Regions from separate parts of the Streptomyces sp. NPDC102406 genome, predicted to be linked through region 3. Evidence: predicted binding sites of a transcription regulator. Region 3 holds the regulator's gene; each other region holds the start of a gene.
What was found. The regulator HrcA, encoded in region 3, represses chaperone genes, less so after heat shock. The targets are predictions, from matches to a motif close to TTNGCACTCNGNNNNNCNGAGTGCNAA.
Positions count from the first base shown of each region.

Region 1: the regulator HrcA is predicted to act here: its motif matches at 2,690-2,716, upstream of groL (chaperonin GroEL).
Region 2: the regulator HrcA is predicted to act here: its motif matches at 2,296-2,322, upstream of groES (co-chaperone GroES).

Region 1 is NZ_JBIWKP010000001.1:125,962-133,597, forward strand. Features, by position in the region: gene ACIRF8_RS00650 (glucosyl-3-phosphoglycerate synthase) at 1-2, opposite strand, end outside; SAM riboswitch class I at 137-291, shown strand; gene thrC (threonine synthase) at 310-1,620, shown strand; gene ACIRF8_RS00660 (ubiquitin-like small modifier protein 1) at 1,665-1,940, shown strand; gene ACIRF8_RS00665 (cold-shock protein) at 2,372-2,581, shown strand; gene groL (chaperonin GroEL) at 2,880-4,505, shown strand; gene ACIRF8_RS00675 (hypothetical protein) at 4,612-4,890, opposite strand; gene ACIRF8_RS00680 (hypothetical protein) at 4,948-5,775, opposite strand; gene ACIRF8_RS00685 (DUF397 domain-containing protein) at 6,043-6,327, opposite strand; gene ACIRF8_RS00690 (helix-turn-helix domain-containing protein) at 6,302-7,147, opposite strand; gene ACIRF8_RS00695 (hypothetical protein) at 7,264-7,482, shown strand; gene ACIRF8_RS00700 (hypothetical protein) at 7,479-7,636, shown strand, end outside.
Region 2 is NZ_JBIWKP010000001.1:458,854-466,489, reverse strand. Features, by position in the region: gene groL (chaperonin GroEL) at 101-1,723, opposite strand; gene groES (co-chaperone GroES) at 1,843-2,151, opposite strand; gene ACIRF8_RS02315 (polysaccharide deacetylase family protein) at 2,378-3,331, opposite strand; gene ACIRF8_RS02310 (methyltransferase domain-containing protein) at 3,414-4,622, shown strand; gene ACIRF8_RS02305 (RNA polymerase sigma factor) at 4,635-5,858, opposite strand; gene ACIRF8_RS02300 (YciI family protein) at 5,966-6,322, opposite strand; gene ACIRF8_RS02295 (LCP family protein) at 6,514-7,509, opposite strand; gene ACIRF8_RS02290 (hypothetical protein) at 7,626-7,636, opposite strand, start outside.
Region 3 is NZ_JBIWKP010000001.1:1,008,530-1,016,165, reverse strand. Features, by position in the region: gene ACIRF8_RS04695 (S41 family peptidase) at 1-376, opposite strand, end outside; gene ACIRF8_RS04690 (hypothetical protein) at 422-994, opposite strand; gene ACIRF8_RS04685 (16S rRNA (uracil(1498)-N(3))-methyltransferase) at 1,051-1,797, opposite strand; gene ACIRF8_RS04680 (nitronate monooxygenase) at 1,794-2,867, opposite strand; gene dnaJ (molecular chaperone DnaJ) at 2,958-4,094, opposite strand; gene hrcA (heat-inducible transcriptional repressor HrcA) at 4,095-5,111, opposite strand; gene ACIRF8_RS04665 (MBL fold metallo-hydrolase) at 5,250-6,017, shown strand; gene ACIRF8_RS04660 (DUF3097 domain-containing protein) at 6,052-6,876, shown strand; gene hemW (radical SAM family heme chaperone HemW) at 6,990-7,636, opposite strand, start outside.

The sequences.
Region 1 (7,636 bases), 880 kb from region 3:
ACGGTCAGGGTCCTTCCCTATGTGATCCATCTCGCGGTTCGGACGACTATCTCAAGGGTCCGGGCCTTCGGTTACAGTCTTGAACAACGTCGGTGACCATCGCATGTCGGGGTCGCCGCCGCCCACAATCGAATACCGCTCATCCAGAGGGGCAGAGGGATACGGCCCGTTGAAGCCCCGGCAACCCTCCAGCCGGTCTCGTCCGCGCATCGCAGTGCGCCCGCGAGGCTCCCGGCTAGGGAAGGTGCCAAATCCGTCTCGCGGCGAGATGCGCCGCGAGGAAGATGAGGAGAAAGGGCCTCGCCTCTCATGGCTGTACAGACCGTCGCCACCGCCGTCGCCACCACGGGCACCACCGCGAAGACCGTCGACCTGGGCCCCGCGTCCGGCCTCTCCTGCCGCGAGTGCGGCACCACCTTCGAGCTCGGGCCGATCTTCGCCTGCGTCGAGTGTTTCGGCCCCCTGGAAGTCGCCTACGACCTGCCCGTCGGCGACCCTGAGGCGCTCCGCGCGCGGATCGAGGCGGGCCCGGCCAACATCTGGCGCTACGCCCCGCTCCTGCCCGTCCCGGCCGACGTCGCCGAGAAGCCGAACCTGAACCCCGGCTGGACCAAGCTGGTCAAGGCCGACAACCTCGCCCGGGAGCTCGGCGTCGAGCCGGGCAAGCTGTTCGTCAAGGACGACTCGGGCAACCCCACGCACTCCTTCAAGGACCGCGTCGTCGCCCAGGCCATCGAGGCCGCGCGCGCCTTCGGCTTCACCACCCTGTCCTGCTCCTCGACGGGCAACCTGGCCGGCGCCGTGGGCGCCGCCGCCGCCCGCGCGGGCTTCCGCTCCTGCGTGTTCATCCCGCACGACCTGGAGCAGGGCAAGGTCGTCATGGCCGGTGTCTACGGCGGTGACCTCGTCGCCATCGAGGGCAACTACGACGACGTGAACCGCTTCTGCTCCGAGCTGATCGGCGACCCGCTGGGCGAGGGCTGGGGCTTCGTCAACGTGAACCTGCGCCCGTACTACGGCGAGGGCTCCAAGACGCTGGCCTACGAGATCTGCGAGCAGCTCGGCTGGCGGCTGCCCGACCAGCTCGTCATCCCCATCGCGTCCGGCTCCCAGTTCACCAAGATCGACAAGGGGCTCCAGGAGCTGATCAAGCTCGGCCTCGTCGAGGACAGGCCCTACAAGCTGTTCGGCGCCCAGGCCGAGGGCTGCTCGCCGGTCTCCGTCGCCTACAAGGGCGGCCACGACGTGGTGCGCCCGCAGAAGCCGGACACCATCGCCAAGTCGCTCGCCATCGGCAACCCGGCCGACGGGCCGTACGTCCTGGATATCGCCCGCCGAACGGGTGGCGCGGTGGAGGACGTGGACGACGAGCAGGTGGTCGAGGCGATCAAGCTGCTCGCGCAGACGGAGGGTGTCTTCGCGGAGACGGCCGGTGGAGTGACGGTCGGCGTCACCAAGAAGCTCATCGAGGCGGGCCTCATCGACCCGACGCTCACGACCGTCGTGCTCAACACGGGTGACGGTCTCAAGACGCTGGACGCCGTCGCCGAGTCCTCGCAGGCCACGGCGACGATCCGGCCGTCCCTCGACGCGTTCCGGGCCGCCGGCCTGGACCACTGAGCCATCCTCACTCGCACGCAGCCCAGCCTCAGGAGTCACCCAGCATGAGCGTCAAGGTCCGGATCCCCACCATTCTGCGTACCTACACCGGCGGGCAGGCCGAGGTGAGCGCCGAGGGCGCCACGCTCGGCGACGTCATCGCCGACCTGGAGAAGAACCACACCGGGATCGCCGCCCGCGTCCTGGACGACCAGGGCAAGCTGCGCCGCTTCGTCAACGTCTACGTCAACGACGACGACGTCCGCTTCGAGCAGGGCCTGGAGACGGCGACGCCGGACGGCGCCGGGGTCTCGATCATTCCCGCCGTCGCGGGCGGCTGATCTTTTCCGTTCCGCCCCGCGTCCTCCTTGTTGCCCCCTCCGCCGGAGAAGCGGAGGGGGCAATTCTGCATGGTTGAGCGCGGTACAGTTGGGAAAGCTGATTCGCTTCCGCCCGTGGCGCATGACGGGCGCATATGAGTTCTCGCGCGAGACGCGACAAGAAGCAGCCAAAGTGCCCCGCCCTTTCGGGCCTTTTATGGCATTTACCCGGCCCGACTTGCCCCGGGTTCCGGTGAGTTGGCCCGGTTCCCCCGATCGCGGCTGCCCAGAATTCTCGTCCGATTGACCTGTTGCAGACGGCAGTTGGGCAGATACATTCAGCCGCGGTCGACGCGTTCCGGCGCACACCCCAACGCTTGTGGGGGGGTGAGGTCTGACCCGGATCCGCGAAGTGCGGGTCTGTGCAAGGGCCAGTAATAGGGGAGTTAGGCATGGCTCAGGGCACCGTCAAGTGGTTCAACGCGGAGAAGGGGTACGGCTTCATCGCGGTCGACGGTGGTGCGGATGTATTCGTCCACTACAGCGCGATTCAGATGGACGGCTACCGCACCCTCGAAGAGGGTCAGCGAGTGGAATTCGAGATCTCGCAGGGCCAGAAGGGGCCGCAGGCCGACATGGTCCGCCTGGCCGCCGCCGGCTGAAGCGCGTCGCGACTGACTGAGGCTTCGTACGAGACGCAGGGTCCGTGTCCCCACCGGGGGCGCGGGCCCTTCGTGCTGCGCGCGCCCCCCGCGAATCTGTGGTAGCCGCTTGCACTCGCATGGGTCGAGTGCTAATCATTGGCTTAGCACTCTCCAGGTGAGAGTGACAGAACTTGGATCGGGTCGGTGAGGTCCGGGAGCCGGGTGGGGCAAGGAACCACAAGGCTCAAGGTCCGTCCGTCGCGGGCACCAGCACGGTCCGTTTGCGTTTCCACCCCGTCCGGGAGGACCACTTCACATGGCCAAGATCATCGCGTTCGACGAGGAGGCACGGCGCGGCCTCGAGCGCGGCATGAACCAGCTCGCCGACGCCGTCAAGGTGACCCTGGGCCCCAAGGGTCGCAACGTCGTCCTCGAGAAGAAGTGGGGCGCCCCCACGATCACCAACGATGGTGTTTCCATCGCCAAGGAGATCGAGCTCGAGGACCCGTACGAGAAGATCGGCGCCGAGCTGGTCAAGGAGGTCGCGAAGAAGACGGACGACGTCGCCGGTGACGGCACGACGACCGCGACCGTCCTGGCCCAGGCCCTGGTGCGCGAGGGTCTGCGCAACGTGGCCGCCGGTGCCAACCCGATGGCTCTCAAGCGGGGCATCGAGAAGGCCGTCGAGGCCGTCTCCGCCGCCCTCCTGGAGCAGGCCAAGGACGTGGAGACCAAGGAGCAGATCGCTTCCACGGCCTCCATCTCCGCCGCCGACACGCAGATCGGCGAGCTCATCGCCGAGGCGATGGACAAGGTCGGCAAGGAAGGCGTCATCACCGTCGAGGAGTCCCAGACCTTCGGTCTGGAGCTGGAGCTCACCGAGGGTATGCGCTTCGACAAGGGCTACATCTCGGCGTACTTCGCCACCGACATGGAGCGTATGGAGGCGTCGCTCGACGACCCGTACATCCTCATCGTCAACTCCAAGATCGGCAACGTGAAGGACCTCCTTCCGCTGCTCGAGAAGGTCATGCAGTCCGGCAAGCCGCTGCTGATCATCGCCGAGGACGTCGAGGGCGAGGCCCTGTCGACCCTGGTCGTCAACAAGATCCGTGGCACCTTCAAGTCCGTCGCCGTCAAGGCCCCGGGCTTCGGTGACCGCCGCAAGGCCATGCTCGGCGACATCGCCATCCTCACCGGTGGCACCGTCATCTCCGAGGAGGTCGGCCTCAAGCTGGAGAACGCCGGTCTCGACCTGCTCGGCCGCGCCCGCAAGGTCGTCATCACCAAGGACGAGACGACCATCGTCGACGGCTCCGGTGAGAGCGACCAGGTCCAGGGCCGCGTCAACCAGATCCGTGCCGAGATCGAGAACAGCGACTCGGACTACGACCGCGAGAAGCTCCAGGAGCGCCTCGCCAAGCTCGCCGGTGGCGTCGCCGTCATCAAGGCGGGCGCGGCCACCGAGGTCGAGCTCAAGGAGCGCAAGCACCGCATCGAGGACGCCGTTCGCAACGCGAAGGCGGCCGTCGAGGAGGGCATCGTCGCCGGTGGTGGCGTGGCCCTGCTCCAGGCCTCCGCGGTCTTCGAGAAGCTGGAGCTCGAAGGTGACGAGGCGACCGGCGCCAACGCCGTGAAGCTCGCCCTGGAGGCCCCGCTCAAGCAGATCTCCGTCAACGGTGGTCTCGAGGGTGGCGTCGTCGTCGAGAAGGTGCGCAACCTGCCCGTCGGTCACGGCCTGAACGCCGCGACCGGTGAGTACGTCGACATGATCGCCGAGGGCATCATCGACCCGGCGAAGGTGACGCGCTCCGCGCTCCAGAACGCCGCGTCGATCGCCGCGCTGTTCCTCACCACCGAGGCCGTCATCGCCGACAAGCCGGAGAAGGCGGGCGCTGCCCCGGCCGGCGGCGGCATGCCGGGCGGTGACATGGACTTCTGATCCGGATTCCTCCGGTTCGGCTGGTCTGTTCGTCCCGAGGGCGGTATCTCCTCTTCACGAGGGGGTGCCGCCCTCGGGCGTTTTTCTGCTGCCGCTGGGCGGGGCTCTAGCGAACGGGTGATTCCTGGTAGCTGGTCCAGGCGTCGCGGCCGGCCTGCGCCGCGCTCTGCGCCTGGTGGAAGGCGCGCGAGGCCAGCTCGGCGGGCGGCACCTGCCAGCCGCCGGTCCAGGTGCGGCCCGCGCGGACCAGCTCGTAGGTCAGGACGGCGGCGCCCGCCGCGGCGACGAGCATGCCCGCACCGGCCAGCGCGGCGCCGGTCACCAGCCGCCGCCGGTCGGGGCGGAACTCGGTCCAGGAGATCTTCGAAAGGGTGCTCTCAGCCATGGGCCCAGGATGCGGGAGGGCGCGGCGGGCCGCATGCGGAGCGGGCGGGCGCCGCGCTCACCTCCGTACCTTCTCCCGGCTCTGCGCCACCGCCCGGCGCATCTCCGCCACCCGGGAGCGGACGATCTCCGGGGGTACGGGGGCGGGCGCCCTGCGCGTGGACCGTACGCCTCGGCACACGTCGCAGAAGCCGCCCACCACCGTCTCGGGATGGCCGGGCATCGTGCACTTCGTGCACTCGATCAGGCGCAGGATCGGGCGCGTCGCCAGCGGGGCGGGTGGCGGCAGCTTGTCGACGAGACGGCGGCGGATCAACGCGGCCGGACTGTGGACCGGCACGGGCAGCCCGGCCGTCAACGCCTGCGTCAGCTCGTCCTCGGTGGCGCCCCGCGTGAACCACCGCTCCGTCTCCGGCGCGAGCCGCGCGCACTCGGCGGCGGACAGCGCGAGCGAGGGCGCGGTGCGGCCGAGCGCCGCGAGCAGCAGCAACGCCCTCGTCCGGGTCGGGCGTTGGGTCGGCTCGGCCTGCTCGGGCGTCGCCTCCGGTACGTCGCCCATCGCGTACGCCGTCCACCACGCGTCGTCCCGCGCCGTCCGGGAGAACCACGTCCGGGTCACCCAGCGCGCGCTCCCCGATCCGTGGACGTGCTCCCGGCCGCGCCGCAAGTGCCCCGCGCGTTGCAGGTTGTTGAGGGCCGTACGCATCGCCGCCTGCCCGTACGGGAGGCAGCGGGAGAGCAGCTTCACCGACATGTCGGAGCCGTCGGGCAGACGGTCGATGAACGCGGCGATGTGCGCCTCCCGTTCGGGGAGATGCGCGAAGTCGTGCCCGTTCCGACGGAGTTCGTCCGGGGCGGATCGCTTGCCGTAGCCCGGGCTGGCCATCGGGTGCGGCGCATGGGGGGAAGCACTAAAGTGGGCGTCAGCCACGAGATCTCCTTGGAAGATCTTGTTGGACAGACCCCCGTTCCGGTGTTGGCGCACCGGCGGGGGTCGTTCGGTTATCGGGCACGTTAGAGCGTCGTCACCCTGCGTGGCAAGCCGGTCCCGGAAAGTGGCCGCGCTGCCCAACGCGCGGGGAGGGTGGGTGGGTTGAGACCCACCACCCAATCCTTGAAAGCAGGGCTCGGGGCTCGGGGCTTGAGCTTCGGGTCAGCGTTGCCGCAGGTCGGCGATGAACGCGGACCAGGTCTCCGCCCGGAGCACGAGCTTCGGGCCGTCGGGGTCCTTGGAGTCGCGGACCGGGATCAGTCCGGGGTGGGTGTAGGTGACTTCCAGGCATTCGCCGCCGCTGCCGCCGCTGTGGCTGGACTTGTGCCACGCGGCGCCAGGGAAGTTCCGGGCCACCTCAAGGCAGTCGCCGCCCTGGCCGCCGCTGTAAGAGGACTTGTGCCAGGTTGCCGAGGTGAGGTCAAACTCCGGGTGCGTGATCTTCATGCGCGTAATCCTCCGCCACTGATTCGATCAAGACCAGGGATTGCCTCGGGGAGAGTGCGTCGGCCCTGAGCAGATCGTAGGACAGCTCATGGCGGGCAACCGTGGCCGCATCGTCCGTCAACTGTCCCGTGCTCGGGGCCTCAACGAAGGACAGCGGTGGTGCGTCCAGGAAGTACATGAGCTTGAACGGGCCGTCCAGGGCGGCGTGTGCACCCGCTGAGAACGGCACGACCTGGACGATCACCCGACGTCTGCGGGCCAGATCGGTGATGTGGCTCAGGGCTTCTGCCATCACCGAAGGCCCGCCGATCTTCCGGCGCAGGGCGGCCTCGTCCAAGACCGTCCACAACAACGGCTTTGTTGGATCGGTGAGCAGTCTGGTGCGCTCCATCCGCGCCGCCACCAAATTGTCGATGGTCTCCTGCGGCGCCGTGGGCTGATACGCGAGAAAAACCGCCCGGGCGTAGGCCGGCGTCTGGAGCAGACCGGGGATCAGCAGCGACTCGTACTGCCGGATCTCGATGGCCAGAACCTCCGCCTCCGCGGCCTCCGCGAAGTGCTCGGGATGCTTCGACTGGTTGGCCTTCGCCGCGTGCCGGGTGAAGAAGCCCGCCGTTCCCAGCGCTTCGTCCAGCCGTTGCGCCATGTCCGGCAGGATCCGCCGCGTGCCCGCCTCCATCTGGCCGACGTACGACCCGCTCACGAACAGCCGCTCACCCAGCGCCTGTTGGGTCAGGTCCGCCCGCTCTCTCGCGTGGCGCAGTTCCTCGCCGACCATCAGGCGGCGGGATGAGGGATCGGGTTCCTTCGCTCCGGTCATGTGCGTCGACTCCCAGGGCAACAAAGAGTTTGTTGGGCTTGAGCCCCTGGTCAGCGTAGAGCCGGACCGGTCACGCTGTGTGCCGCAAGCGGAACTCGGCGTGAAGGAGTGGAGCCATGGTCGTGCGGGACGCGGAGCGGTTGCGGGTGGTGGAGGAGGTCATCGCCCAACTACGGGCCGAACTCGCGGTACTGGGCGTGCTGCTGCCGTCCCTGCGGGTCGATCCCGTGTCGGCGGCGGGGGAGGCGCGGTACCCGCTGGTCGATCTGGGGTGCGTGAACCTGGACACGGCGATGCGGATGGTGGCCGTGCTGCACGAGAGGCATGCGCGATGAGTCTCGGTCCCTATGTCATCGACGCGCGGAGCGGGCGCGTCGGGCAGGTCATGGGGCGGGAGGGCGGGTATGTGCAGTTGCGGCCTCCGGGGGGCGGGTGCGAGTGGGACTGCCCCCCGGAGGCGGTGGCGCCCGCGCCGGTGGCGGAGGAGCT
Region 2 (7,636 bases), 550 kb from region 3:
CCCGCACCCGACGAACCGACAGCTCACGGCAGACGCACGTCCGGACGCGCCGAGGCCCGGCTCCCCGCGACGGGGAGCCGGGCCTCGAAAATGCGACGGGTCAGTGCGAGTGACCGTGGCCGTGACCGGCCTCGGGCTCTTCCTCGGCCGGCTTCTCGACGACCAGGGTCTCGGTCGTCAGGAGCAGGGAGGCGATGGACGCGGCGTTCTCCAGCGCGGAGCGCGTCACCTTGACCGGGTCGATGACGCCGGCCTTGACCAGGTCGCCGTACTCGCCGGTCGCGGCGTTGTAACCGAAGCCCTTGTCGAGCTCGGCGACCTTGGAGACGATGACGTAGCCCTCGAGGCCCGCGTTCTCGGCGATCCAGCGCAGCGGCTCGACGGCGGCGCGGCGGACGACGGCGACACCGGTGGCCTCGTCGCCCTCCTTGCCGAGGCCGCCCTCAAGCACCTTGACGGCGTGGACGAGCGCGGAGCCACCACCGGAGACGATGCCCTCCTCGACCGCGGCGCGGGTCGCGGAGATGGCGTCCTCCAGACGGTGCTTCTTCTCCTTGAGCTCGACCTCGGTCGCGGCACCGACCTTGATCACGCAGACGCCGCCAGCGAGCTTCGCGAGGCGCTCCTGGAGCTTCTCGCGGTCCCAGTCGGAGTCCGTGTTCTCGATCTCGGCCTTGATCTGGTTGACCCGGCCGACGACCTCGTCGTGGCTGCCGCCACCGTCGACGATCGTGGTGTCGTCCTTGGTGATGGTCACGCGGCGCGCGGAGCCGAGCACGTCCAGACCGGCCTGGTCGAGCTTGAGGCCGACCTCCTCGGCGATGACGGTGGCACCGGTGAGGGTGGCCATGTCCTGGAGCATCGCCTTGCGGCGGTCACCGAAGCCGGGGGCCTTGACCGCGACGGCGTTGAACGTGCCGCGGATCTTGTTCACGACCAGGGTCGACAGGGCCTCGCCCTCGACGTCCTCGGCGATGATGAGGAGGGGCTTGGAGCCGCCGGCCTGGATGACCTTCTCCAGGAGCGGGAGCAGGTCCTGGATGGAGCCGATCTTGCCCTGGTGGATCAGGATGTACGGGTCGTCGAGGACGGCCTCCATACGCTCCTGGTCGGTGACGAAGTACGGGGACAGGTAGCCCTTGTCGAAGGCCATGCCCTCGGTGAAGTCGAGCTCCAGACCGAAGGTGTTGGACTCCTCGACGGTGATGACACCGTCCTTGCCGACCTTGTCCATGGCCTCGGCGATGAGCTCGCCGACCTGGCTGTCCTGGGCGGACAGACCGGCGACGGCCGCGATGTCGGACTTCTCGTCGATCGGGCGCGCCGTGGCGAGCAGGTCCTCGGAGACGGCCTTGACGGCGGCGTCGATGCCCTTCTTCAGGGCGGCCGGGGAGGCACCGGCGGCAACGTTGCGCAGGCCTTCCTTGACCAGGGCCTGGGCGAGCACGGTGGCGGTGGTGGTGCCGTCACCCGCGATGTCGTTGGTCTTGGTCGCCACCTCCTTCACGAGCTGCGCGCCGAGGTTCTCGTAGGGGTCCTCGACCTCGACCTCGCGGGCGATGGTCACACCGTCGTTGGTGATGGTGGGCGCGCCGAACTTCTTGTCGATGACGACGTTGCGGCCCTTGGGGCCGATCGTCACCTTGACCGTGTCGGCAAGCTTGTTGACGCCGCGCTCGAGGGCGCGACGGGCGTCCTCGTCAAACTTCAGGATCTTCGGCATGGGAGCGTTTCAGCCCTCTCGAAAAACTAGGGGTGAACGAATCACGCCCCTGACCCCGGCTCTTTACGATCGCGGGTGCCAGGGGCGCAATTCACATCAAAAGCTGCTACTCGGCTTGGTTACTTCTCGACGATCGCGAGGACGTCACGGGCCGAGAGGACGAGGTACTCCTCGCCGTTGTACTTGACCTCGGTGCCGCCGTACTTGCTGTACAGCACGATGTCGCCGGTGTTCACGTCGAGCGGCAGACGCTCGCCGTTCTCGAAGCGCCCCGGGCCCACGGCGAGGACGACGCCCTCCTGGGGCTTCTCCTTCGCGGTGTCCGGAATGACCAGGCCGGAGGCCGTGGTCTGCTCGGCGTCGAGCGGCTGGACCACAATGCGGTCCTCGAGCGGCTTGATGGCAACCTTGGAGCTGGCGGTCGTCACGATCCGGTCTCCCCCTTCGGAGATCTCACGGGGTTAAGAGTCTGAGGTGGCGACCAGGTGGATCCGTCGTCGCGGGTGCCGGACCTGCCCGTCGCTGTTGGCACTCTCCAGTGGGGAGTGCCAGGGCCGAGACTATGACCGCGATTAGCACTCGGTCAAGCGGAGTGCCAATTACGTCCGGAGGTGGCGCGCTTTTCGGGCGCCGGGGCGGCGCGTACGGGACGCCTTAGAGGTAGTCCTCCAGGCGCCCCACCGTCAGACCCTGCCCCTGGACGCGGCGGAGGAGGCGCACGGTCACCTCGGTGAGGGTCGTGCCGCCGTGTGCCTCGGCCGGGACGATGTCGCCGGGGCGCAGCCGCCCGGTGTCGGCGACGGGCCGCCCCAGGACGATCGCGTCGATGCCGCAGTCGCCCGCCGCCCGCAGCGTCTCGGCGTCGTAGGCGTCGTAGGGCGGGCGGAGCAGTCGCGGGGCCACGCCGAAGCGGTCCTTCAGGCGCTCCTGCTGGCCGCAGATCTCGGCGTGCTGCCCCACGTGACCGAGGCCGGGCAGGAACGGGTGGGTGAGCGTGCGGTTCCCGATCCCGGCACCGAGCGCGCGGAGCCGGCCGAACCCGTCGCGGCCGGGGCCCGCGACCGCGCGCGTGAGGAACACCGAGACCGGCAGGCGCAGATCGCGGACCAGGTCGACGAAGCGGGGGTCTTCGTCCGCGTTCTCGTCGAGGACGAGGAAGACGACCTTGTCCCGGGTGGGGACGCGCCCGACGACCCGGGGCAGCGTGCCCCGGGTCCGCGGCCGGACGATCCGGCGGGCCGGGGGGGCCGGCGCGGGAGCCAACGGCGCGGCGAGGCCCCAGCGGCGGTGGGCGTCGACGGGCGGGACCGTGGTGGCGCGGGCCGGGGCGCCAGGGGCGCCCGGCACTCCGGGTCCACCGGCCGCGTCGGCCCGCCCGGCCGCCGCATGGTGCCGGACCTTCTGCGCGGCCTTCCTGCCCATGCGTTCGATCGGGTCCACGGACTGTGCGCAACCGCTGAGCAGGGCGGCGGCCAGCGCGCAGACGAGCGCGCGCCGTACCCGCCCGGTCCCGCGCCCGGTGGCGTACGAGCCGAGGGCGCGGCGGCGTCCGGGGCGGGTGCGAGACGGCTTCGGAGCGGCTTCCTCAGCTTGTCGTACTAGTGGCATGGCGCCGGATCCTCGCAGCTCAAGGGCGTGATCGGGGGACGACACCGCCGCCGTGCGCGGCCCGTCCTCCGACTGGCCCACAATGGTCCGGGTGAGCTCCTTCTCCCCCTCCGCTGACGCCCGCGCCCTCCTCGCCCTCCTCACCCCCGAGGGGCAGACCCTGCTCGACGCGTTGCGCGACCACGATCCGGCGCGGGAGCTCGCGCTCGCCACCCGGCTGCGCCGCGAGCACCCGGCCGAACTCGTCTCGGCGGCGCTCGCCCAGGCGCGGCTGCGGCAGCGGGCGGCGGCGAAGTTCGGGCCCGAGGACGCGGCCCGCATGTACTTCACGCCGAACGGGGTCGAGCAGGCGACCCGGACGAGTGTGGCCGCCCACCGCGCCGAGTCGTTCCGCGCCCTCGGGGTCCGCTCCGTCGCCGACCTGTGCTGCGGCATCGGCGGCGACGCGATCGCGCTGGCCCGCGCGGGGATCTCGGTCCTCGCCGTGGACCGGGACCCGGCGACGTGCGCGGTGGCGCGGGCCAACGCCGAGGCGCTCGGGCTCGCCGGCCTCATCGACGTACGGGAGGCGGACGTCACCGAGGTGGACACGGCCGCGTACGACGCCGTCTTCGTGGACCCGGCCCGGCGCTCGGCGGGGCGCGGCCGGATCTTCGACCCCGAGAACTACTCCCCGCCGCTGTCCTGGGCCGTCTCCGCCGCGCTCTCGGCGCCGCACGCCGCGCTGAAGATCGCGCCCGGCATTCCGCACGAGGCGATCCCGCCGGGGGCGGAGGCCGAGTGGATCTCGGACGGCGGGGACGTGAAGGAGGCCGTCCTGTGGTTCGGCACGGAGCCGGGACGGATGGGGGCCACGCTGCTGCCGGGGCCCCGGCGCCTGGTCGGGCGCGGGCTGCCGGACCCCGGGGTGCGGGCCGTGGGGCGGTACCTGTACGAGCCGGACGGCGCCGTCATCCGCGCCCATCTCGTCGCCGAGGTCGCCGAGGAGGTCGGCGGCGGGCTCATCGACGAGACGATCGCCTACGTGACGGCGGACGAGCTGCGCCCGACCCCGTACGCCTCCGCCTACGAGATCACCGACCGCCTCCCGTTCAACGTGAAGAAGCTGAAGGCGCTGCTGCGGGAGCGGGAGGTCGGGGTGCTGACCGTGAAGAAGCGGGGCTCGGCCGTCGAGCCGGAGGAGTTGCGGCGCAAGGTCATGCCGAAGCCGTTCGGGAAGCGGTCGGCGACCGTGTTCCTGACCCGGGTCGGCGGCGCCCCGACCATGCTGGTGGGCTCCCCCGCGCGCTGAGCCGGACGCGGGTCACGGTCCCGACGGCGGGGCCCCTTCCGGCCGCGACCGGCCCAGCAGGAACTGTCTCTCGCGTTCGTTGCGGGTCAGGGAGGCCGCGCGCCCGTACTCCGCCCGCGCCTCCGCCGTGCGGCCCAGCCGTTCCAGCAGGTCACCGCGCACGCTCGGCAGCAAGTGGTAGCCCCGCAGCGCCGGTTCGCCCGCGAGCGCGTCCACGAGGGCGAGCGCCGCGCCGGGACCCTCCACCATCGACACGGCCACCGCCCGGTTCAGCTCCACCACCGGTGACGGCGCGCGGGCCGCGAGGAGACCGTAAAGGGTGGCGATCTGCGCCCAGTTGGTCTCCTCGTACGTAGCGGCGCGGGCGTGGCACGCGGCGATCGCGGCCTGGAGGACGTACGGGCCGGGCGGACCGGATGCCACCGCGTCGGCGCGGGTCAGTGCCGCGAAGCCGCGCCGGATCAGCAGCATGTTCCAGCGCCCGCGGTTCTGGTCCCGGAGCAGGACGGGCGCACCGTCGGCTCCCGTGCGGGCGGCGGCGCGGGACGACTGGAGCTCCAACAGCGCGGCCAGGCCGTGCACTTCGGGCTCGCCCGGCATGAGCGCCTGGAGGACCCGGGCGAGCCGCAGGGCGTCCTCGCACAGGCCTGGCCGGAGGTAGTCGTCACCGGCCGTGGCCGCGTAGCCCTCGTTGAAGATGAGGTAGATGACCTCCAGGACCGAGCCGAGCCGGGCCTCGCGGTCGGGGCCCGTCGGCACCTCGAAGGCGACGTTGCGCGTGGCGAGGGTGCGCTTGGCGCGCACGATGCGCTGGGCGACGGTCGGTTCGGGGGCGAGCACCGCGCGGGCCGTCTCGGCGGTGGTCAGACCGCCGAGCAACCGCAGGGTCAGCGCGACGCGGGACTCGGCGGACAGCACCGGGTGGCAGCTCATGAAGACGAGGCGCAGCAGGTCGTCGTCGATGTCGTCGGGGTCGGCGGCGACCGGCGCCTCGTACGCGAACTCCGTCGCCCTGCCCACCTCCTGGAGCTTGCGCGCGTAGTTCTCGCGGCGCCGCACCAGGTCCACGGCGCGGCGCCGGGCGACGGCGGTGAGCCAGCCGCCCGGCCTTTCGGGGACGCCGGTCACCGGCCACTGCTCCAGGGCGGCGACCAGCGCGTCCTGCGCCAGTTCCTCCGCGATGCCGACGTCGCGCACGACGCGGGTGACGGCCGCGATGATGCGCGGGGCCTCCATGCGGAAGACGGTCTCGATGGCGCGGGTGGTGGCGGCGTGGGCGGGTGGCTCGGTCACAGCCCACCATCAGACACCGCCCAGGACCCGCCGCCAAGGTCCCGGGGCGCTCAGCCCTCGGCGATCTCGCGGACCTCGGAGGTGATCGTCCAGTGCTCCTCGTGGACCTTGAGGAACCGGGTGGTCCATTCGAGGGCCTCGGCCTCGTCCTTCGCCTGGATGATCGCGTAGCCGCCGATGACCTCCTTGGACTCGGTGAAGGGGCCGTCGGTGACGGTGATGTCGCCCTTCTCGTAGCGCACGCGCTTGCCCTGCGCGGTCGGGGTCAGACCGGCCGTGTCGAGCAGCACACCGGCCTTCGTCATCTCCTCGATGAGGGCGCCCATGCGCTGCATGAGTCCTTCGCTGGGGCCCTCGGCGGGGGCGTTCTGCTCGTCGATGCGGACCATCGTCAGGTAGCGGGGCACGGTCGTCTCCTGTGTTTCTTGCCGGGCGTCGCGAACGGGCTTCTTCGCGTCGGCCGGGGTTCGTTCCCGGCCTCTCAACTCCTGCGTCGAACGGGCGGCGGCCGGATCGACACGGCCGCCGCATTCTTCCCAAGTTTTTTCGACGCGGCGCAGGGCGCGGGCGTTGCAGCAGGTCAGGCCCGTGCCCGCGGTCAGCGCAGCGACTCCCACAGCTTTCCCGCCTCCGGTTCGTCCGCCACCACCCGGTTCGCGTCCGAGGGGGCCCGTACGACCGGCATCACGACCGTCCTGACCGAGTCCGCCGTCAGGTCGCCGAGGCTGCGGGCCAGGCCGGTGAGTTCGGCGAGGGAGTCGAGTCCGGTGTCCGCGGTGAGGCTGCCGGTGGCCGCGTCGGCGACCGTGTAGAGGCGGGCCGGGTCGGTCAGCAGGCCGTCGGCGGAGACCTTGCTCATCAGCGCTTTCACCAACTGCTGCTGGAGTTTGATGCGCCCCAGGTCGCTGCCGTCGCCGACGCCGTGCCGGGTGCGGGCGAAGGCGAGGGCCTGGGCGCCGTCGAGGTGGTGGTCGCCCGCCTCCAGGTGGAGGTGGCTGAGGTCGTCGTCGATCGCCTCGCCCGTGGTGACGTCCACCCCGCCGAGCGCGTCCACCAGCTTCGCGAACCCCGCGAAGTCGACCTCCAGGTAGTGGTCCATGCGCACCCCGGTGAGGTGCTCGACGGTCTTGACCGCGCAGACCGGACCGCCCAGCGCGTAGGCGCTGTTGAACATGACGCCGTACGCGACCGCGCTCGTGCCACCGGACTCCGTCGGGCAGGAGGGGCGTTCGACGAGGGTGTCGCGGGGGATGCTCACCACCGTCGCGGAGGTGCGCCCGGCGTCCAGGTGCACGACCATCGCGGTGTCGGAGCGGGCGCCGCCGCTGTCGCCGCCGCCGAGCGCCTTGTTCTCCTCGCCGGTGCGTGAGTCGGAGCCCAGGACCAGGAGGTTGAGGACGCTCGTGTCGACCGGGCGCGCGGCCGCGGTCGCCGAGGGGGAGGCGGCGGCCACCGGCCTGGCGGGGCGGTCGTCGCCGAGGGCGCCGTCGATGTCGACGCTGTGGATGTTGCGGTCGAGGTGCCAGTAGAGCCACCCCGCGCCCGCTCCGCCGAGCACGAGGACACAGCCGAAGGCGACCGCCACCACCTTCACCGCACGCGCACGGAACCGTTTCTGCTCAGTCACACGGGGAACTTAAGTCCGAATTATTACAGCGGTAAACCACTTGGCCCACGCTTTCGGAAATCTCAGACGGTTCTCAGACCGCGTCAGACCGCTT
Region 3 (7,636 bases):
GGCCGCCGTCGAGCGGCAGGGCCCAGGCCCAGCTCCGGCGCAGCGTGGCCTGGCCGTGGGTGCTGGTGGCGAGGACCCGCCCGTCGGGTGTCCAGCCGCGGACGGTGGTGGTCCAGCTCCCCCAGTACGTCAGCCGGTCGGCGGCCCCGCCGTCGAGCGGGGCGACATGCACCTCGGGGGCGCCGTCGCGCCGTGACGTCCAGGCGACGGTCGAGCCGTCCGGGGAGATCCGTGGGTGGCTGACGGGTACGTTGTCGGCACTGACGCGCCAGGCTCGGCCGCCGTCGAGGGGTGCGGCCCACACGTCGTCCTCGGCGGTGAAGACCACCGAGTCGCCGTGCGGGTGCGGGAACCGGAGGTAGGCAGGGTTCGTCACCCCGTCCACCTTAAATTCGCGGCGTGCCGCGCGTCAGCCCTCGCGTCATTTCCCCTCGAAGCAGGAGCAGTTGGGGTCGGGTTCGCGGACGGTGACGGTCTCGGTCACGGTGCGGGTGGCGCCGGGCTGCGGTTCCTGGTGCGCGGGTTCCTCGGGCGGGGGCGCGGGCGGGTACGTGGTGGTGTTCGTCGCCGCGCAGTTGCCGAGGACCTGGACGCGGAACCAGACCTTGTTGTCGACCCGGGCGATCACGTCGCCGCGCACGCACTTGTCGGGCACGACCCCGTACACCTGCCCCTTGACGGTGATGTCCTTGCCGTCCTTGGTCTTGCCCCGGCAGTCCACGCTCACCTCGCTGGGTGAGGAGCTGCTGGGCGTGGAGCTTGTGCTGTAGGTGCCGGTGCAGCTCAGCCAGGCGACCTCGGCGTGGGTCCGGGTCAGCTCCTGGGTGGCCTGGCTGTCGGTGGTGGCGGCGACCGTGACCGTGTTCAGCTCGCCGTCGACCGGCTGGCACGCGACCGCGCCGGTGACCACGAGGGCCGCGACACCGCCCGCTGCCAGCACCCGCGAGGTGCGCGACCTTCGCAATTGCCTGCTGATCCGTCGCAATTCCCCCATGCCCGGCAGGATGCCACTCTCTTCACCGGCCCGGTAGAGCGCTTGCGGCCAGAGTGTCAGCCCCAGCGGCCGGTGCGGCCCAGCAGCAGGGCCACCGCCGCCGTCCCCGCCGTCGACGTCCGCAGCACGCTGCGCCCGAGCCGGAACGCCCGGGCCCCGGCCGCCTCGAACACCTCCAGCTCCTGCGGTGACACCCCGCCCTCGGGCCCGACGACCAGCACGATCTCCCCGCTCGTGGGGAGCTTCGCGGAGGCCAGGGCGGCGCTGGGCGCGTCACGGTCCTCGTGCAGCACCACGGCGAGGTCCGCCGCGGCGAGCAGCGCCGCGACCTCCTTCGTGGACGCCGCCTGCGCGATCTCGGGGAAGCGGACCCGGCGCGACTGCTTGCCCGCCTCGCGCGCGGTGGCCCGCCACTTGGCCAGGGCCTTGGTGCCGCGCTCACCGCGCCACTGCGTGATGCACCGCGCGGCGGCCCACGGCACGATCGCGTCGACGCCCGTCTCGGTCATGGTCTCCACGGCGAGTTCACCGCGATCGCCCTTGGGCAGGGCCTGCACCACGGTGATCCGGGGCTGCTCGGGCTCCTCGACGCGGGCCGGTCCGGCCTCGACGACCAGCCGGTCCTTGCCCTCGGCCGCGGTGACGACCGCCTCGCTCCACGCCCCGCGCCCGTCCGTCAGCACCAGGGCCTCCCCGGCCCGCAGCCGCTTCACGGAGACGGCGTGCCGCCCCTCGGCCCCGTCCAGGACGTAGGTGCGGTCGTCCGGCACCGGGCCGTCGACCACGAACACCGGCGCGGTCACGCGGCACCGCCCTGGGCGAGCGCGGCCTTGGCGGCGAGGAGTTCGGCGGCGAGGACCTCGACGAGCTGCCCGGCCGGCAGCTCCCGGGCGAGCCGGTGCCCCTGCCCCGCCCACAACGCCATGGCCTGCGGATCACCGGCCTTGGCGGCGGCCTTGCGGATCGGCGACGTCATGTGGTGCACCTCCGGGTACGCGGCGGGCGCGTACGGCCCGTGCTCGCGCATGAAGCGGTTGACGAGCCCGCGCGCGGGCCGCCCCGAGAAGGCCCGGGTCAGCTCCGTCCGGGTGAACAGCGGATCGGTCATGGCCTGTTTGTGCGGTGCGGGCGCGCCCGACTCGGGTGTCACGAGGAACGCCGTGCCGAGCTGGGCGAGATCGGCCCCGGCGGCGAGCACGGCGGCGATCTGGGCGCCCCGCATGATCCCGCCCGCCGCGATGATGGGCAGCTCCACCGCTTCCCGTACCTGGGCGATCAGCGCGAGGAGGCCGACGCCGCTGCCGTCGGCCTCGGGGTTGTCGCGGTGCGTGCCCTGGTGGCCGCCGGCCTCGATGCCCTGGACGCAGACGGCGTCGGCGCCGGAGCGCCGGGCGGCGAGCGCCTCCTCCACGGTCGTCACGGTGACGGCGGTGCGGGTGCCCACGCCGCGCAGCGCCTCGGTCACCTCGCGCGTGGGGCAGCCGAAGGTGAAGGAGACCAGGGGGACCGGGTCGTCGAGAAGGATGGCGAGCTTGGCGTCGTACCCGTCGTCGCGTCCGCTGTCGGGGTCGCCGAGCCGCGTCTGGTACCACCCGGCCTCACCGGCGAGCTGATGGCGGTAGACGTCGACCGCGGCCGGGTCCGCGTGCTCGGGCTGCGGCATGAACAGGTTGACGCCGAACGGCCGCCCGGTCAGCCCCCGCACCTGCTTGATCTCCTGGTACATCCCGTCGGCCGTCTTGTACCCGGCGGCGAGGAACCCGAGCCCGCCCGACTCGGACACGGCGGCCACGAGTTCGGGGCAGGACGCGCCCCCCGCCATGGGGGCCTGCACGATCGGACAGGGGCAGAGATCGGTCACCGCGGAGGACATACCGGCATCGTGCCACGGAGTCCCCGGACGACCGAATCGCCGCGAAGGGGCCCGGGAAGACCCCGGACCCCTTCGCGGCGACCTACGGGCTCACCGCCCGTTGAACGCGTCCTTCAGCCGTGAGAACAGGCCCTGCTGGCCGGGCTGGAACTGCCCCGTGGGCCGCTCCTCCCCGCGCAGCTTCGCCAGCTCCCGCAACAGCCGCTCCTGCTCGGGGTCGAGCTTCTGCGGCGTCAGCACCTCGACGTGCACGATGAGGTCGCCGCGACCGCCGCCGCGCAGGTGCGTGATGCCGCGCCCGTGCAGCGGGACCGACTGCCCGGACTGGGTGCCGGGCCGGATGTCGACCTCCTCCATGCCGTCGAGCGTCTCCAGCGGCACCTTCGTGCCGAGGGACGCCGCCGTCATCGGGATGGTCACGGTGCAGTGCAGGTCGTCGCCGCGCCGCTGGAAGACGGGGTGCGGCAGCTCGTGGATCTCCACGTACAGGTCACCGGCGGGGCCGCCGCCGGGGCCGACCTCACCCTCGCCCGCGAGCTGGATCCGCGTCCCGTTGTCCACACCGGCCGGGATCTTCACCGTCAGTGTGCGCCGCGACCGGATGCGGCCGTCACCGGCGCACTCGGGGCACGGCGTCGGCACGACGGTGCCGAAGCCCTGGCACTGCGGGCACGGCCGGCTCGTCATGACCTGGCCGAGGAAGGACCGGGTGACCTGCGAGACCTCACCGCGCCCGCGACACATGTCGCAGGTCTGCGCGGAGGTCCCTGGGGCCGCGCCCTCGCCGCTGCACGTCGTGCAGACGACGGCCGTGTCGACCTGGATGTCCTTGGTGGTGCCGAAGGCGGCCTCGTCCAGCTCGATCTCCAGCCGGATCATGGCGTCCTGGCCGCGGCGCGTACGCGACCGGGGGCCACGCTGCGACGCGGTCCCGAAGAACGCGTCCATGATGTCCGAGAAGTTCCCGAAGCCACCGGCTCCGAAGCCGCCCGCGCCGCCCCCGCCGGAACCCGAGAGGGGGTCACCGCCGAGGTCGTAGACCTGCTTCTTCTGCGGGTCGGAGAGCACCTCGTAGGCGGCGTTGATCTCCTTGAACCGCTCCTGCGTCTTCGGGTCCGGATTCACGTCCGGGTGAAGCTCACGGGCCAGCCTGCGGAAGGCCTTCTTGATCTCGTCCTGGGAAGCGTCGCGGCGCACGCCGAGTACGGCGTAGTAGTCCGTGGCCACTTACGACTCCGCCAGGATCTGTCCGACGTAACGTGCCACTGCGCGTACTGCTCCCATCGTTCCCGGGTAATCCATGCGGGTCGGTCCGACCACGCCGAGCTTGGCGACTGCCTCGCCGCCCGAACCGTAGCCGACCGACACGACGGACGTGGAGTTGAGTCCCTCGTGGGCGTTCTCGTGACCGATCCGTACGGCCATGCCCGAATCACCCACCTCACCAAGCAACTTGAGGAGCACGACCTGCTCCTCAAGGGCCTCGAGGACGGGCCGGATGGTGAGGGGAAAGTCATGCCCGAAGCGGGTGAGATTGGCGGTTCCGCCGATCATCAGCCGCTCCTCGGTCTCCTCGACGAGCGTCTCCAGAAGGGTGGAGAGCACCGTCGAGACCGTGCCGCGATCCTCCGTCTCGAAGGCCTCCGGCAGGTCCTGCACCAACTGCGGTACGTCGGTGAACCGGCGCCCCGCCACGCGCGCGTTGAGCCGCGCCCGCAGGTCGGCCAGGGACGCCTCACCGAACGGCGCCGGACAGTCGATCATCCGCTGCTCGACGCGCCCGGTGTCCGTGATCAGGACGAGCATGAGCCGGGCGGGCGCGAGCGCGAGCAGTTCGACATGGCGCACGGTCGACCGCGTGAGGGACGGGTACTGGACGACCGCGACCTGCCGTGTGAGCTGCGCGAGCAGCCGCACGGTACGTCCGACGACGTCGTCGAGGTCGACGGCGCCCTCCAGGAAGTTCTGGATGGCGCGCCGCTCGGGCGCGGTCATCGGCTTCACCGCGGTGAGCTTGTCGACGAAGAGGCGGTACCCCTTGTCGGTGGGGATGCGCCCGGCACTGGTGTGCGGCTGGGCGATGAACCCCTCGTCCTCCAGGGCAGCCATGTCGTTGCGCACCGTCGCCGGTGAGACGCCCAGGCTGTGCCGCTCGGTCAGCGCCTTGGAACCGACCGGCTCCTCGGTGCCGACGTAGTCCTGGACGATGGCGCGCAGCACTTCGAGCCTGCGTTCACTGAGCATCGGCGCACACCTCCAGCAACTGTCCCGCTGCGATCGATCTTTCTCGTTTTGGCACTCGCTGCGCGCGAGTGCCAATCGTCCCCGGCTCAGTGTACGGCCGGTGGGTACGGACCCGGCAAGGCCGCTAGCGTCAGCCCCATGAAAAGCGGGACGAACGCGCGGAGCTCGGCGGGTATCGACTGGAAGTCGGCGTTTTGGGAGGAGCTGGCGCCCCGGGTGGGGCGGGTGCGGCTGCCCGGCTGGGACTGCACGACGGGGCTCGTCGTGGGCGAGGACGCCGCCCTGCTGATCGACACGGGATCCTCACTTCGGGAGGGCGTCCGGCTGCGGCAGGACACCCGTCGCCTCCTGGGCGCGCACGGACGTGTGACGCACGTCGCACTCACCCATCCGCACTTCGACCACGTCTTCGGGACGGCGGCGTTCGCCGGCGTCGAGAGCTACGGGGCCGCGGGCATCGACACCGTGTTCGCGCAGGGCGCCGACGCGCTCCGCGCCGACGCCGTGCGGCACGGCCTCGACCCCGATCTGGCGGCCGAGGCGGCGGACCTCCTCGTCGTCCCGCGCCATCGCGTCTGCGGCGAGCGCACGCTGGACCTGGGCGGCGGCGTCCAGGTGCTGCTCGCCAACGTCGGGCCCGCCCACAGCGGCCACGACCTCGCGGTCCTGGTCTCCGAACCCTCCCCGGGCCCGGAGATCGTCTTCTGCGGCGACCTGGTCGAGGAATCGGGCGAACCCCAGGCGGGACCGGACGCGGCCGGGCGGCGGTGGCCCGCGGCGCTCGACCGGCTGCTCTCCCTCGGCGGCGAGGACGCCTGTTACGTACCGGGGCACGGTTCGACGGTGAATGCGGAGTTCGTCCGCGAGCAACGCGCCACACTGGCGGCCCGCTTCGGCGTGTCGTAGGACCGGCGAGGACGCTTCTCCTATCGTCAGCCGAATGCGCCAGTACACCCCCGACCTCACTCCCCCCTGGAAGCGGAACAAGCCCGCGCCCGAGATCCCGGCCGAGCCGGACCTCGTCGTGGAGGAGGTCAGCACGGGCTTCTGCGGCGCGGTCGTCCGCGTCGAGAAGACGGCGCAGGGCCCGACGGTGACCCTGGAGGACCGCTTCGGCAAGCACCGCGCGTTCCCGATGGAGCCGCGCGGCTTCCTGCTGGAGGGCAAGGTCGTCACGCTGGTACGCCCCGCCACCGGCGGCCCGGTGCGCCCCACCCGCACGGCGTCCGGCTCCCTCGCGGTCCCCGGCGCCCGCGCCCGGGTCGCGCGCGCGGGCCGCATCTACGTGGAGGGCAAGCACGACGCGCAGCTCATCGAGCGGGTCTGGGGCGACGACCTGCGCATCGAGGGTGTGGCGGTGGAGTTCCTTGAGGGTGTCGACGACCTCCCGGCGATCGTGGCGGAGTTCGCCCCGGGCCCCGACGCGCGGCTCGGCGTCCTGGTCGACCATCTGGTCCCGGGTACGAAGGAGTGGCGCATCGCGCAGTCGGTGACGAGCGAGCACGCGCTGGTGGTCGGCCACCCGTACATCGACATCTGGGAGGCGGTGAAGCCGTCCTCGCTCGGCATCGAGTCCTGGCCCCGCGTCCCGCACGGCCAGGACTGGAAGACGGGCGTGTGCCGCGCCCTCGGCTGGCGCGTGGCCAACACCGGCGAGGCGTGGCAGCACATCCTGTCCCGGGTCCACTCCTACCGCGACCTGGAGCCCGAACTCCTGGGCAGGGTCGAGGAGCTGATCGACTTCGTGACGACCCCGGAAGCCTGAGCCCCGAGAAGGACCGCCCCGCCAGGGCCGCGGGGAACCGCGCGAGCAACCACCCACGACCCGCGCGCCGGGACGGGACCGTACCCCCTACGGCGCTGCGGCGGCGGCTCCCCTCAGTCGACCAGGTCCCGGACGACCCCGTCGGCCAGCAACCGCCCCCGCAGGGTCAACACGGCCCGCCCCTCGGCGAACGGCCCAGCCTCCAGCAACCCGTCCCCGACCGCCTTCCGCGCAGCAGCGAGCCCGGCGGGCCGGAGCAACGACAACGGACACCCCTCCCGGAGCCGCAGCTCCAACAGGATCCGCTCGACCCGCCGGTCCTCGTCGGCCAGCACCTCACGCCCCGCCCCGGGTGACGTCCCGGCCGCCAGCGCGGCGGCGTACGCCCCGGGGTGCTTCACGTTCCACCAGCGCACCCCGCCGACGTGGGAGTGGGCTCCGGGCCCTGCGCCCCACCAGTCGGCCCCGCGCCAGTACAGCTCGTTGTGCAGGCAGCGGGCCGCCTCGGACGTCGCCCAGTTCGACACCTCGTACCAGTCGAACCCGGCCGCCGCCATCGCCTCGTCGGCGATCAGATACCGGTCGGCGTGCACGTCGTCGTCGGTCATCGGCACCTCGCCGCGCCGGATCCGCCGGGCGAGCTGCGTGCCCTCCTCGACGATCAGCGCGTACGCGGAGATGTGGTCCGGGCCCGCGGCGAGGGCGGCGTCCAGCGAGGCCCGCCAGTCGTCGTCGCTCTCGCCGGGCGTGCCGTAGATCA